4 regions of the Neobacillus sp. NRS-1170 genome follow, and region 4 is predicted to be linked to each of the others. Evidence: predicted binding sites of a transcription regulator. Region 4 holds the regulator's gene; each other region holds the start of a gene.

Evidence for each region. The regulator Rex, encoded in region 4, represses fermentation and respiration genes when NADH is low (regulators of the CRP and FNR family bind a similar motif). The targets are predictions, from matches to a motif close to TTGTGAAATATTTCACAA.
Region 1: the regulator Rex is predicted to act here: its motif matches at 1,505-1,522, upstream of ACIFOT_RS19430 (AtpZ/AtpI family protein).
Region 2: the regulator Rex is predicted to act here: its motif matches at 1,724-1,741, upstream of ACIFOT_RS11565 (DoxX family membrane protein).
Region 3: the regulator Rex is predicted to act here: its motif matches at 1,111-1,128, upstream of ACIFOT_RS08665 (cytochrome C).

The regions. Positions count from the first base shown of each region.
Region 1 is NZ_JBITPF010000042.1:17,807-20,877, reverse strand. It holds gene ACIFOT_RS19435 (S8 family serine peptidase) at 1-1,373, shown strand, start outside; gene ACIFOT_RS19430 (AtpZ/AtpI family protein) at 1,664-1,888, shown strand; gene ACIFOT_RS19425 (ATP synthase subunit I) at 1,891-2,265, shown strand; gene atpB (F0F1 ATP synthase subunit A) at 2,287-3,000, shown strand; gene atpE (F0F1 ATP synthase subunit C) at 3,051-3,071, shown strand, end outside.
Region 2 is NZ_JBITPF010000025.1:291,208-294,278, forward strand. It holds gene ACIFOT_RS11555 (glycosyltransferase) at 1-635, shown strand, start outside; gene ACIFOT_RS11560 (glycosyltransferase) at 671-1,360, shown strand; gene ACIFOT_RS11565 (DoxX family membrane protein) at 1,765-2,259, shown strand; gene ACIFOT_RS11570 (YfhD family protein) at 2,347-2,535, opposite strand; gene ACIFOT_RS11575 (YfhE family protein) at 2,647-2,781, opposite strand; gene ACIFOT_RS11580 (TIGR01777 family oxidoreductase) at 2,899-3,071, opposite strand, start outside.
Region 3 is NZ_JBITPF010000021.1:53,550-56,620, forward strand. It holds gene ACIFOT_RS08660 (amino acid permease) at 1-576, opposite strand, end outside; gene ACIFOT_RS08665 (cytochrome C) at 1,193-1,636, shown strand; gene nosZ (Sec-dependent nitrous-oxide reductase) at 1,657-3,071, shown strand, end outside.
Region 4 is NZ_JBITPF010000099.1:28,591-31,661, forward strand. It holds gene ACIFOT_RS30920 (cytoplasmic protein) at 1-511, opposite strand, end outside; gene ACIFOT_RS30925 (polymer-forming cytoskeletal protein) at 525-1,247, opposite strand; gene ACIFOT_RS30930 (YhbD family protein) at 1,260-1,883, opposite strand; gene ACIFOT_RS30935 (redox-sensing transcriptional repressor Rex) at 2,005-2,664, opposite strand; gene moaC (cyclic pyranopterin monophosphate synthase MoaC) at 2,695-3,071, opposite strand, start outside.

The sequences.
Region 1 (3,071 bases), on a different contig from region 4:
GGACTGTCGGTTCACCTGGTACCGCCTCGAAAGCCATTTCCGTCGGCGCCTCGACACCGACGATGAAAATCCCGAAATTATTAATAGAAGGAAACCGGGATAAATTCCGGATTCAGCCGCTCGAGGGCTCGGCTGAATGGAATCTGGACCGTTCCGCAGAATTAGTCGATGGCGGCATCGGCCGGCCGCAGGACCTTCAAAACGTCCAAGGCAAAATTGCGCTGATCAAAAGAGGCACAATAACGTTTAGCGAAAAGGCGGAAAATGCCCGTAAAGCCGGGGCGAGGGCAGTGTTAATCTACAATAATATGAATGGCAGCTTCATGGGGAACTTGGAAACTTCGATGACCATCCCGGTCGGAGCACTCGCGAAGGGTGACGGAGTCTTTTTTAAAAAAGAATTAAGTAAACGAAGGATCCAAGCAAGGCTTGTGGTCACGGAGGAAGTGGACCGGCTGGCGGACTTCAGCTCGCGGGGGCCGGTGACGGGGACGTGGGAGATTAAGCCGGACCTGCTTGCGCCGGGAGTGGCGATTAATTCGACGGTTCCGGGCGGATACTTGAGCCTGCAGGGGACAAGTATGGCGGCGCCGCATGTGGCCGGGGCGTGTGCGCTGATTAAGCAGGCACATCCGGACTGGACGCCGGAGCAAATTAAGTCGGCTTTGATGAATACGGCTAAGCCATTAACGAAAGCGGCCGCCTTTTATCGCACCTACGAACAAGGGGCTGGACGGATTCAGGTGGATGAGGCGGTTAAGACGGAATCGCTCGTCACGCCAAGCTCGCTTCATTTTGGCAAGTTCAATGCTGAGGATGTTCATAAGTCCATCCTTAGAATAGAGAACACAAGCAGACGCACCATCCGATACACGTTTGACATCCCGCACTATGTCGACGGGCTCGAATGGCGGCTGCCGCTGGCGTTTACCTTAGAGCCGAAGCAAACCAAGGATGTCACGGTGGAGTTAACGGTGGACCCGGCTCTCTTCAAAGGAAAGGTTCAGGATGGATATTTGAGTCTTCAGGCGGGGGCAGCCAAGGTTCGGATTCCCTACCTCTATGTACTCGAAGAACCCAATTACCCGCGGGTGATGGGCTTTGAATTTGGTGAGGGAGATCAGCCGGGGCAGTATAAATATGAGGTATATTTGCCGGGCGGCGCGGAGGAATTCGGGATTGCGCTATTTAACCCGGAGGATTACCGGTTCATTGGCTTCCTCGACACCGGTACCAATCTAAAAAAAGGGCAGCTTCAAAAAGAGCTCACGGAAGAGCAGCTGCCGCCAAAGGGAACATACTTGGCCAAAATCTTTGCCAAAAAGTCCGGCAAAGAGGATTTTATGGAGGCGATGATTACCATCCCGAACTAGAATTATTTCCCGAAATTTCTGAAAACATTGTTCACAAAATAGACACAAAAAGGTCAAAAATTCTTCAATATTTACAATACAATGATAGTGGAAACTTAATCATCAAATTGCCAAAAATCATGGGAAATTGTTTGTGGTATATTTCACGTAAAGTCATTGACTTTGACAAGTCGCTATTGTATGCTAACAAAGGGTGTAAAATGATAGGGTTTTCACATAATTGATACATTTTAGACGTATTAATTTACCTCTTACCCGCTTGACATTCTCTTGGAGAGAGGATCGATAGTATGCGTCAAAATAACCGCAACCCATTTCAAGCTATGGCTTTAATGTCCGCAATTGTCTCCCAGTTAGTTGGTTCCATTCTCATAGGTATATTTGCAGGAAGATGGCTGGATAGACATTGGGGTACCGAGCCCATTTTCTTAATAGTCGGTTTGCTTTTAGGACTTGCAGCAGGAACGTATTCCATGCTGATTTCAATCCGCCATTTTTATTCAGGAGAAAAATAACGATGCCAGATTTTCGAAAGATGTACAACAGGCAAAAGAAATGGATTTTCTACTTGTTGTCCATTTATGTTCTTGGCTGGGGTTTCACCGAATACAAAACAGTGTTTCTTGGACTGATTCTAGGGACTGTGTTCAGTTTCCTGAATCTTTGGTTATTGGTGCGGAAAACTGAAAAGTTTGATAAAGCTGTTTCAGAAGGGAAGAAGGTACGCTCCCTGGGGTCGCTGCAAAGGATGGCGACAGCCGGAATCGCGGGCGTAATTGCTCTTCGATACCCTGAGTATTTCCACATCGCTTTTGTAGTGGTAGGACTAATGACATCCTATATTGTCATTATGATAGATTATTTTTACCATGCGTTGCATGTACATAAATAATGGGAAGCGAGGTGAGTTTACATGCATCATGGAGCTCCTGAGTTTGAATTTATGGGTCTTTGGTTTAATGGTGCCAATATCCTGATGATTACGATTGCAAGTTTGGTTGTTTTTCTAATTGCCGTGCTTTCTACCCGCAGGCTTGCAATGAAACCAACAGGAATGCAGAACTTTTTAGAATGGGTGCTTGACTTTGTCAAGGGCATCATCAACAGCACAATGGATTGGAAGGAAGGCGGCAGATTCCACGTCCTAGGGCTGACACTTATCATGTATATTTTTGTTTCCAATATGTTGGGTTTGCCATTTTCAATCGTCATTGACGAGAAATTATGGTGGAAATCACCAACTGCAGATCCAGTCATAACCTTGACTTTAGCCTGTTTGGTGGTGGGGTTATCCCATTTCTACGGCGTCAAGCTAAAAGGCGCAAAGGGATATGGAGAAGGCTTCTTCCAGCCGATGAAATTCTTATTTCCGTTGAAAATCATTGAGGAATTTGCGAATACCTTAACACTTGGTCTGCGTCTTTACGGGAACATTTACGCCGGTGAATTACTACTTTCACTTTTGGCAGCAGGATTAGCCCATCAAGGTATCGCCGGTATGATAGCAGCAGTGCCGCTGACACTTGTATGGCAAGGTTTCTCTGTATTCGTCGGCAGTATCCAAGCTTACATCTTCACTATGTTAACAATGGTTTATCTGTCCCATAAAGTCAGCCATGACCATTAATATATTAAATAAAAAAACTTATTCATACAATTTTAAGGAGGAACAAAATAATGAATCTTATAGCAGCAGCA
Region 2 (3,071 bases), on a different contig from region 4:
TTAAACCATTTACGTGGTTTGAGACAATAGTTAAAAATTTTGATGTGGACCTAGATGGATTTATGTTTCCATGGATGGCATTTCTTACAGGGAATGTTTCCATCCGTAAAGAGTTTATCCAACAAGCAGGTTTGTTTGATGAGGACTTTGTCCAGTACGGCTACGAGGATTGGGAAATAGGGTACCGTTTATATAAACTGGGTGCCAAATATATTGTGTCCAACGATTTAATAACGTACCACCAAGAACATCCTGTGGGAATAAGTAAATGGAAAGAGGCAATTAATAACCTGGGTCTCTTTATCTTAAAGCATCATGACGTCGATGTTTTAATTCTTGGATTAGAGCTTGCAGGCATAGTAAATTTATTAACGATGAATAAGGTACTAAGAGAGTACAAGTTACTCGTGCAAACCTATGCAGAGAGATTTCAAGAATTCCAAGAGAGATTTATTCGCATTCTTCAAGCAACTGTCCTATTACTTCAAATAGATGTACGTCATATTAATATCCTTGGGGCTGCAGGTTTTGGTTCAGACGAAAGAAAAGGCATTCAAGAAGATATTAATTCCCTTAAATCCCTTGGGGAATTCACCAATTTAACCAGCCTTTTAGAGAAAATCTTGAACTCCTAAATATTATTCTAAATTAGATGGAGGGAGTGGAGAAAGTGGTTTCTATAATTACTTGTACAATAAGAGATGAGAGTATCAATAATGTTTTCGAAAATTATCGACAGCAAACCTGGAAGGATAAAGAGCTAATTATTATCCTAAATAAGGATTCCATGGACATTGATAAATGGATCGCAAAGGCAAAGAATTTTCAGCGTGTCCAGGTATATCAACTGCATGAAAAAGCAACATTAGGCGACTGCCTGAATTTTGGGATTATGAAATCAAAGTATGATTTTATAGCAAAATTTGATGACGATGACTATTACGGTCCTGAATATATAAGCAGTGGGATGGATGCTTTTAAAAATAAAAATATTTCAATAATCGGCAAAAGTTCATTATATATTTATTTTAAAAATAAAAGAGCACTGATTTATATGTCGGGTAAAGAAAATTCCTTCGTTGACACTGTTGCCGGAGCAACACTTATGTTTAGAAAAGATGTTTTTCAACAGGTTCAATTTGAAAAAGTGAATCGAGCTGAGGATTACTTTTTCATTGATCAATGTAAAGAAAAAGGGTATCACATCTATTCTACTGATCGCCATCATTTTGCTGTAATTCGGCAAGAAGCAGAAAAGCACACCTGGAAAATTTCTGAAGAAGAGCTTATGGAATGGGGAGATATCATCACCTATACAGACGATTTTAAAGCAGTGGTCGCAAAAGGGATTGCTCATTGAAAGCTTGAATGTATTAAATTTAAAGCGGGGTGACATTAAATCAATAATGTCATCTTTACATAAGGAAGGCTTGTTTATTTTTCCACAGACTTATCCACAATGTACGGATTGGTATTACGTTATTTAAAACACTTATGCACAACATCCACAAACGTTATGGAGATATTAATTTATGATGTTCACAATACCTCCAAATTTCTAATATTAAAATGTTAAAAAAATGTGAAAGTCGTTGTCATTTTCTGAGGAGGAGAGTATATTAAAAGTGTAGAGAAGATAGTGAAAGGATTCACAAACTTCTTCTACAATAACAGCTAGCTGATCCACCCCTAACAAAAAGGGAAGTTAAAATCATTAATAAACTTGTGAAATATTTCACAAGAAATTAATAGGAGATGATTGTGATGAGATGGTACAAAACTCCTCTTGCAGCAGTTGTATGGACAGTATTACGAGTTTGGCTTGGCTTACAATGGATTGAGGCAGGTTATCATAAATTAACAGGCGGTTTCGATGCAGGCGGTTTCCTTAAAGGAGCTCTGGTAAATGCAACAGGGGAAAATCCAGCAGTGCAAGCTTGGTACGCTGACTTTTTACAACAATTCGCGATCCCAAATGTTCATATCTTTAACGTCTTGATTCCTTGGGGAGAAATGCTAGTTGGTTTAGGATTAATCGTGGGATTAGCAACGATTCCGGCATTAATCGCTGGCGCATTCATGAACTTAAACTTTATGCTCGCCGGAACAACAAGCACTAACCCAATTCTTTATACAGCAGCGATGATTCTATTATTCGCAGGCACTGGAGCTTACTACTTCGGACTTGACCGATTTGCAGTACCTTTTATCAAAGGCTATTTCCAAAAAGTCCGTGCAAAAAATGTGAACATGAATTAGTGTTAAAACATTAGAACAATAAAAAATTTTATATTCCCCATTTCCCCATAGTAAAGAAGCAGGGCAAACCTGCTTCTTTTTTTATGATTATTTTCTATTTCGATTTTGGACGCGCTGGTTTGCTGCATTAGCGCGTGCCAGTGCCTCAAGATCCGCTCCATCAGCCATTTCCTTCGAAAACTCAACATCCTGTCCATCTGATTTCATGTTTTTTGGCACTTGTGGAAGTGAAGCTTTATTTTTATCTCGTGAACCATGTCCGCGTGAACGGCCCATCATAAAAACCCCTTTCAAATGTTAACTCTTGAGAGGAAAAATGCTCTCTACTCTAGTTTTAACAAATTAAAAGGGGTCCATTAATGGAAAATTCTTTAAAAATTTGGTGGACTATAGTTTCGTTTTTCTGTCAGAATAACCGCCTGCACGGTCTGCCATTTTAAATTCCCGCTGGTAGGATACCTCTTGCATGCTTGTAAGACTGTATTTCCCTCTATCCTTATCCTTTTTCTTCTTTTCAGCCATTTTTGCTCATTCCTTTCAACATTTTTTTGTCAATCGTCATCAAGCTATGTGGTAAAAATAAAGCACTTTATGTACTTATTTCCATTTTTACCTTATAGGAAAGGAATGATACTGATTTTAAGAAAATATATTTTGTAAGGCTTTTTGAAGATCAGGGTATTTAAATTCAAAACCTGAATCCAATAATTTATTAGGTAATACTTTTTGACCATCGACAACTAATGTACTCATTTCTCCCAAAAATAATCGGAGGGCAAAGCTGGGAACCGGCAACCAGTGAGGGCGGTGTA
Region 3 (3,071 bases), on a different contig from region 4:
GAAGCCGCCGTTTTTCCAGAGATTTGATAGGCCAATCGCTTCTCCGCCGTTGCCAAAGCCAAAGAAAATCAAGCCAAAACCTGCCACAATCATCAATACAATCGTAACTACTTTAATTAGCGCAAACCAAAATTCGAATTCACCAAATGATTTAACAGAAATAAAGTTTGCTGTTCCAAGAATAACCATTGCGATAAGTCCCGGAATCCATGCAGGAAGATCTGGATACCAGTACTGCATATAGGTGCCAATCGCGATAACCTCCGCCATACCGACAACTACCCACTGGAACCAGTTGCTCCAGGCAGTCATATATCCCGCGATTGGATGGATATACTTATAGCCAAATGTTGCGAATGATCCTGTACTTGGTTCCAAATAAAGCATTTCCCCCATGGCGCGCATAATTAAATATAGAAATATTCCTGTAATTCCATAAGCGAGCATGACAGATGGACCCGTCCAGCCTATTGTGCTGGAAGAACCCATAAATAGACCTACACCAATCGTTCCGCCCAAAGCAATCATTTGAATATGACGTGAACTTAAACCCCTGCTCAATTCCTTGTTTGCCATTCCTTTTCCTCCCCTTTATTCCTTATTGTTGCTTTCAAAAAAAGATGCATGTAAACCCATTGTTCATATTTTCATTAGTGTGAGGCAAAAGTTGGAAGCGGTTACAACCGAACCAGAAAAAGTTCAAATTAAACTTTATTAGAAGTATATCGTTTCATATATTACAGTGTCATTCTATAATCGTATTAGAATAATGTCAATACTATTTCAAAAACACAAAAAATTTAGACATTTTTAATCCACTGGCATAAAGAAGGGCTTTTAGTGATGAATTTCCACCCTAAAATGTCTTACTAGCAAAATATGAATTATCCTATTAATAATAATAAATGTGGAACAAAATAATTTTCTCAGACTTCAAAATATCTTTTTTCAGCCTCGAAAGATTCCCGACACACGCTTTGCCCTTATGTCCCAACCAACGTCACAAATCTCTGTATTCTTAAGATTCACAAATCGTTCAATAATTTAAAATAGCGATTTTTCCTAGGGTTTGCGAGCCCTTTCACAGAACGTTCAAAAACATCCGAAACGGTGTGAGGTACATCACAATTTAATCAACCCTCCGCGGGTAGGATAAAGTTGTTCATTAGACAAAAAGGAGGGTCAAAACAAAATGAATAAAGCCATTATAAGTTTTGTCATTTGCGCGTTGCTTGGCTTCGGTTTAGGCTACCTTGTTTTTGGAGTCATCATGGGAGACTCCGAAAAACAGCCGCAAACCGCTCAAGCTGATACAAAGCAAACAACGAATACAACCACTGAAGCTAAGGAGGAACCCGCAAAAGCATCATCGGCAAACGAGGATAACATCCTTAATAAAAAAGGATGCCTTGGCTGTCACAGCGTGGAAGCTCTTAATCTAAAAGGCGGCGCCGTCGGACCGGATCTTTCCCAAGCCTTTGTTAATGTGGAAGGCAAGCACGGCAAGCCAATAGAGGAATTCTTAAAGGCGCCTACTTCAGCAGTTATGTCAGGCGTAATCGGTAAAAATCCATTAACAGATGACGAGCGCAAGCAGGTCCTTGATCTTCTTAAGCAAGCATCTGAAGCAAAATAATCAAAAGGTGGTGTAATGCAATGAAAAAATGGATTCCAATCGCATCGGGATTACTTGCCGGCTTCGTAGCTGCGACAATCTCCTTTGCTGATTTTTCCGCAAAGACTAATACGGAAGCTGCATCCGCAGGCAATAAAAGCGATGCAGAAAAGGTGTATGTTCCTTTTGGTAAAAAAGATGACTACTACCTGTTCGCATCTGGCGGACACTCTGGACAAATGTTTATTTACGGTGTTCCATCGATGCGTCATATTCGTACCATTCCAGTATTCTCACCAGATTCGGCAACAGGATATGGCTTTGATGAGCACTCCAAGAAATTAATGGGTGACTATACATGGGGAGACCTTCACCACCCTGCCTTTTCTGAAACAAACGGAGACTATGACGGTAAATTCATGTTTGCAACGGACGTTGGTAACAGCCGTGCGGCGGCCATGGATTTAAAAACCTTTACCGTAAAAGACATCATCCAAGTTCCAAACACAAGCGGTCCGCACTGTGCGGCCTTCGTTACCGAAAATACCGAGTACATGTTCCTGCCAACTCGTTTCGCTGTACCGCTTGGATCGAAATACGAATCATTGGATGACTACAGCACAAAATACCGCGGCGTCATGAGTGCCGTAACGTTTGATCAAAACAAAGAAAAGCTTAATATTGCTTACCAAGTGGCGCTTCCGCCATGGTCCTACGACCTTTCCGATGCCGGTAAAAAAATCTCCAAGGATTGGGCTGTATTAACGACTTATAATACAGAGGAATCAACGACAAACCTTGAAATTAACGCGTCACAGGCGGACCGTGACTATATTGTTCTTTTTAACTGGAAAGAGCTTGAGAAAATGGTCAAGGACGGCAAGTATGAGGATGTTAACGGCCAAAAAATGATTTTCCCTGAAAAACAAAAAGGCGGCATCTATTTAATTCCGGTGGCGAAATCACCTCACGGCGTTGACGTAACGCCAGATGGCACACGCTTCATTGCTTCCGGTAAACTAGCACCTACGATGACTGTATTCTCTTTTGAAAAAGCATTTAAAGCAATTGAAAATAAAGACTTTGCCGGGGACCGCAACGGTATTCCGATTCTTAACTACAAGTCTGTAATGGAAAGAGAAGTTAACCCAGAAAATGCTCTTGGACCACTTCATACTCAATTTGATGATAAAGGCATGGCCTACACAACCATGTTCATCTCTTCTGAGGTTGTTAAATGGGATCCAAACACTGGTAAAACATTAGACCGCGTACCTGTACAATATTCACCTGGTCACTCTGTTGCCGCAGAAGGCGACACCGTTTCACCGGATGGTAAATACCTTGTGGCACTTAATAAAATTGCGAAAGACAGCTACTTGTCTGTTGGTCCTTCACACCCTGAGTCCATGCAGTTAATCGACATCAGCGGCAAAATGAAGGTCATCCAATCTGC
Region 4 (3,071 bases):
GAAGAGAGTTCTTTTTCTTTTTGACGGTTATTTTTCCCCCGCCAATCTCCTCCGCAGTGCTTTGGCCGTAGCGCAGCCCCACCTTAATCGTATCCGCGGTTAATAATCCCTTAATTTCAAAACCGCCGCTCGAATCGAAGGTTTCATATTCCACATCGCCATTTACTACGATGCTTCCCTTAATCGATGCTTGATCGCCGAAGAGTCTCTCTCCCACTTCGAGCAGCCCAAGGATCTTTATTTTTTTCAATTGCGCCCGGCTTCCGACTGAGAGCGTCCCCATGATCAGCGTTTCCTCAGCCTCGATATTCCCTTTAATCTCAGCCTCCCCCAAAATCTTTACTGAACCTGTTTTAACATTTTCGACCGCTTCACTCGTTCCATATACATGAAAAGAGGAGCAATCCACATTATTTACAATCGTCCCTTCGCCTCTGATGCTGATTTTATCGTAACGGCCGCCAGGGTAACTTCCTGAACCATTGATAATCAAGTTTGCGTCTTTTTTCATTTCCCTTCCCCCCTTATGCCTTTCTGATATCATTCACAACTGCATTTTTATCCTGTGAAAATTCGTCTGTGTACTCAACCACATCAATCTGACAGTTCGGTCCAATTCTGACCTGATTGCCCCGCACCACTTTCGCAATCGTATTTTCCAGGTCAATTTTGTCCCCTTCAATTAACTCCGTTTCTAATTGCGCTTTGAAAATTGGCTTGAATAAAGCTCCAATGAACGACCCTTTATGCTGCCTTACTGTTATTGTTTGCCCGCCAATCTCTTTTGCTTTGCACTCCCCATAAATCTTTATATCAACTTGATCTGCGTTTAGGAGCCCGCCGATCGTGAAGCAGTATTCTCCTTTAAAATACTCAGCTTCGCAGTCTTCCCCAACTGAAAGCATACCCCGAAGTTTAATCTCCTCACATTTTACGCTCCCGCCCACTGAAGCTTTCCCAGAGATCCTTAAATTTTTGACATTTATGTTCTTCTCAAATTTCGCGGTCCCTTCAACGGTCAACTTTTGGCTCTCGAATGTTCCTTTAAACTTGGCATTCCCGTTTACTCTGGCCATATCTGCTGTCACATTCCCATTGACCGTCCCTAATCCATTGCATTCAAATTCATGACATTCCACATCATTGTTGATCGTCCCTCTGCCATTCAATGTAACTAGGTTAAATTGTCCGCCGTTTGAAGAACCTAAGCCATTAATGGCCAAATCTCCTCTATTTTTCAATTCCATAAGGATTCTCCTTTATAATAATTTCGACTTAATTTCTTCCATACAGGTCATTAAGGAAACCTGCACGACAATCTTCGTTCCCCTCTCAAAATGGATCTCTTCCGCATTAATCAGTAAGAAACACGATGATACACCAAGTTTGCGGGTAATCAGGAGTTCACAGCTTTTTTGCTTAATCAGCGCGGCATTGTCCTTTAGCACCTGCAGCAGCATTTTCCCTTCATCCAAATTGATCTCCCCTGACTGCAACAGCTTCTCTAAAACATAAACTTCAAGCATTCTGGAAAAATTAAAATTTGGGCTGCCTTGGTCATTTTCCAGGTAAAAATTCATCACTGCATTTGAAACAATGTTACGTTTTATTAATTCATCCTTATCTAACTGCAAATCGCTTAGACTAGGAGAAAACATGTCTGCTAGTTCATCTAACGATAAATTTTCCTTCATCGTTTGAATTTTATTGATTCTTTCTAAGATTTTTTCCTTTGGAAAGAAGGTTTCCTGGCCGGTAAACGTGGATTTCCTTACAAACCATTCCTCCGGAATGAGGTCTTTACGCTTCCATCTATACAGCTGTCCATAGGATATTCCCGCCAGCTCTAATAATTCCTTTTTCGAAATTAACTCCTCGCTCATGATTAAAACCCCTTTCTGTGTATTAATGTAACATAACACTGTTACGTTGTAAAGATTCGAAAAACTTGTCCTAATAATAAAAGGGCCTTCCGCAAAATTTTGCGAAAAGCCCTTAAACATTTTATTCTTCGATTTCATCTGTTGGATTTGGATAATGCTTTAAAAAGTAAATCAGTGATTGCAGCTCGACAGCTAAATCAATGTGATGAACACGAAGCGAGGACGGAACATTTAATCTTGCCGGTGTGAAATTTAAGATTCCTTTCACATTTGCCTTTACAAGCCGGTCTGTAATCATTTGGGCGACCTGTGCCGGAACGGTTAAAATCGCGACTGATATTTGATGTTCGGTGATTACCCTCTCCAGCTCATCCAAATGATAAACCGGTACCTCACGAATCGTCGTTCCCATTTTTCCAGGATCGACATCAAAAGCGCATTCAATTTTCGTATTATTATTTTTCAAAAAGTTATAGTTTAAAAAGGCTGTACCAAGATTCCCCACCCCAATTAAGGCAACCTTTGTCAGTTCATCCTGGTCCAATGTTTTCCGGAAGAAGGTTAATAAGTAATTCACATTATATCCATAGCCCTTTTTCCCTAAGGCTCCAAAATAGGAAAAATCCCTTCGGATTGTCGCCGAATCAACCTTAACCGCTTCACTTAATTCTGCTGATGAAACTCTTTGCTTGCCGGAAGAATGCAAGTTTTTTAAAAATCGATAATAAAGGGGCAGCCGTTTGGCTGTCGCCTGTGGTATTTTCATCGTTTCATTACTCATAATCTCCCACACCCCATATAAATAGTTTTGTTAAACTAGTTCTGTTCTCTTAAAATCTCCATTTTTACCGCCCGTTTTCTCTACTAAATAGGTCGGTCCGATGACCATGCCTTTATCAACGGCTTTACACATATCATAGACAGTTAATGCACAGGCAGACGCTGCTGTTAACGCTTCCATTTCAACACCTGTATTACCTTTTGTTTTAACAGAAGCTGCAATATGTAATTGATAGTTGTCACCGGCCTGTTCCCACGAGAAAGAGATATTCACTCCCGTTAATGGAATAGGATGGCACATTGGAATAAGATCCCATGTCTTTTTCGCGGCCATCACGGCGGCAACCTGCGCAACAGCTAAGACATCGCCTTTTTTCATTTCATGATTCGTTATTTTTTCAAAAATTT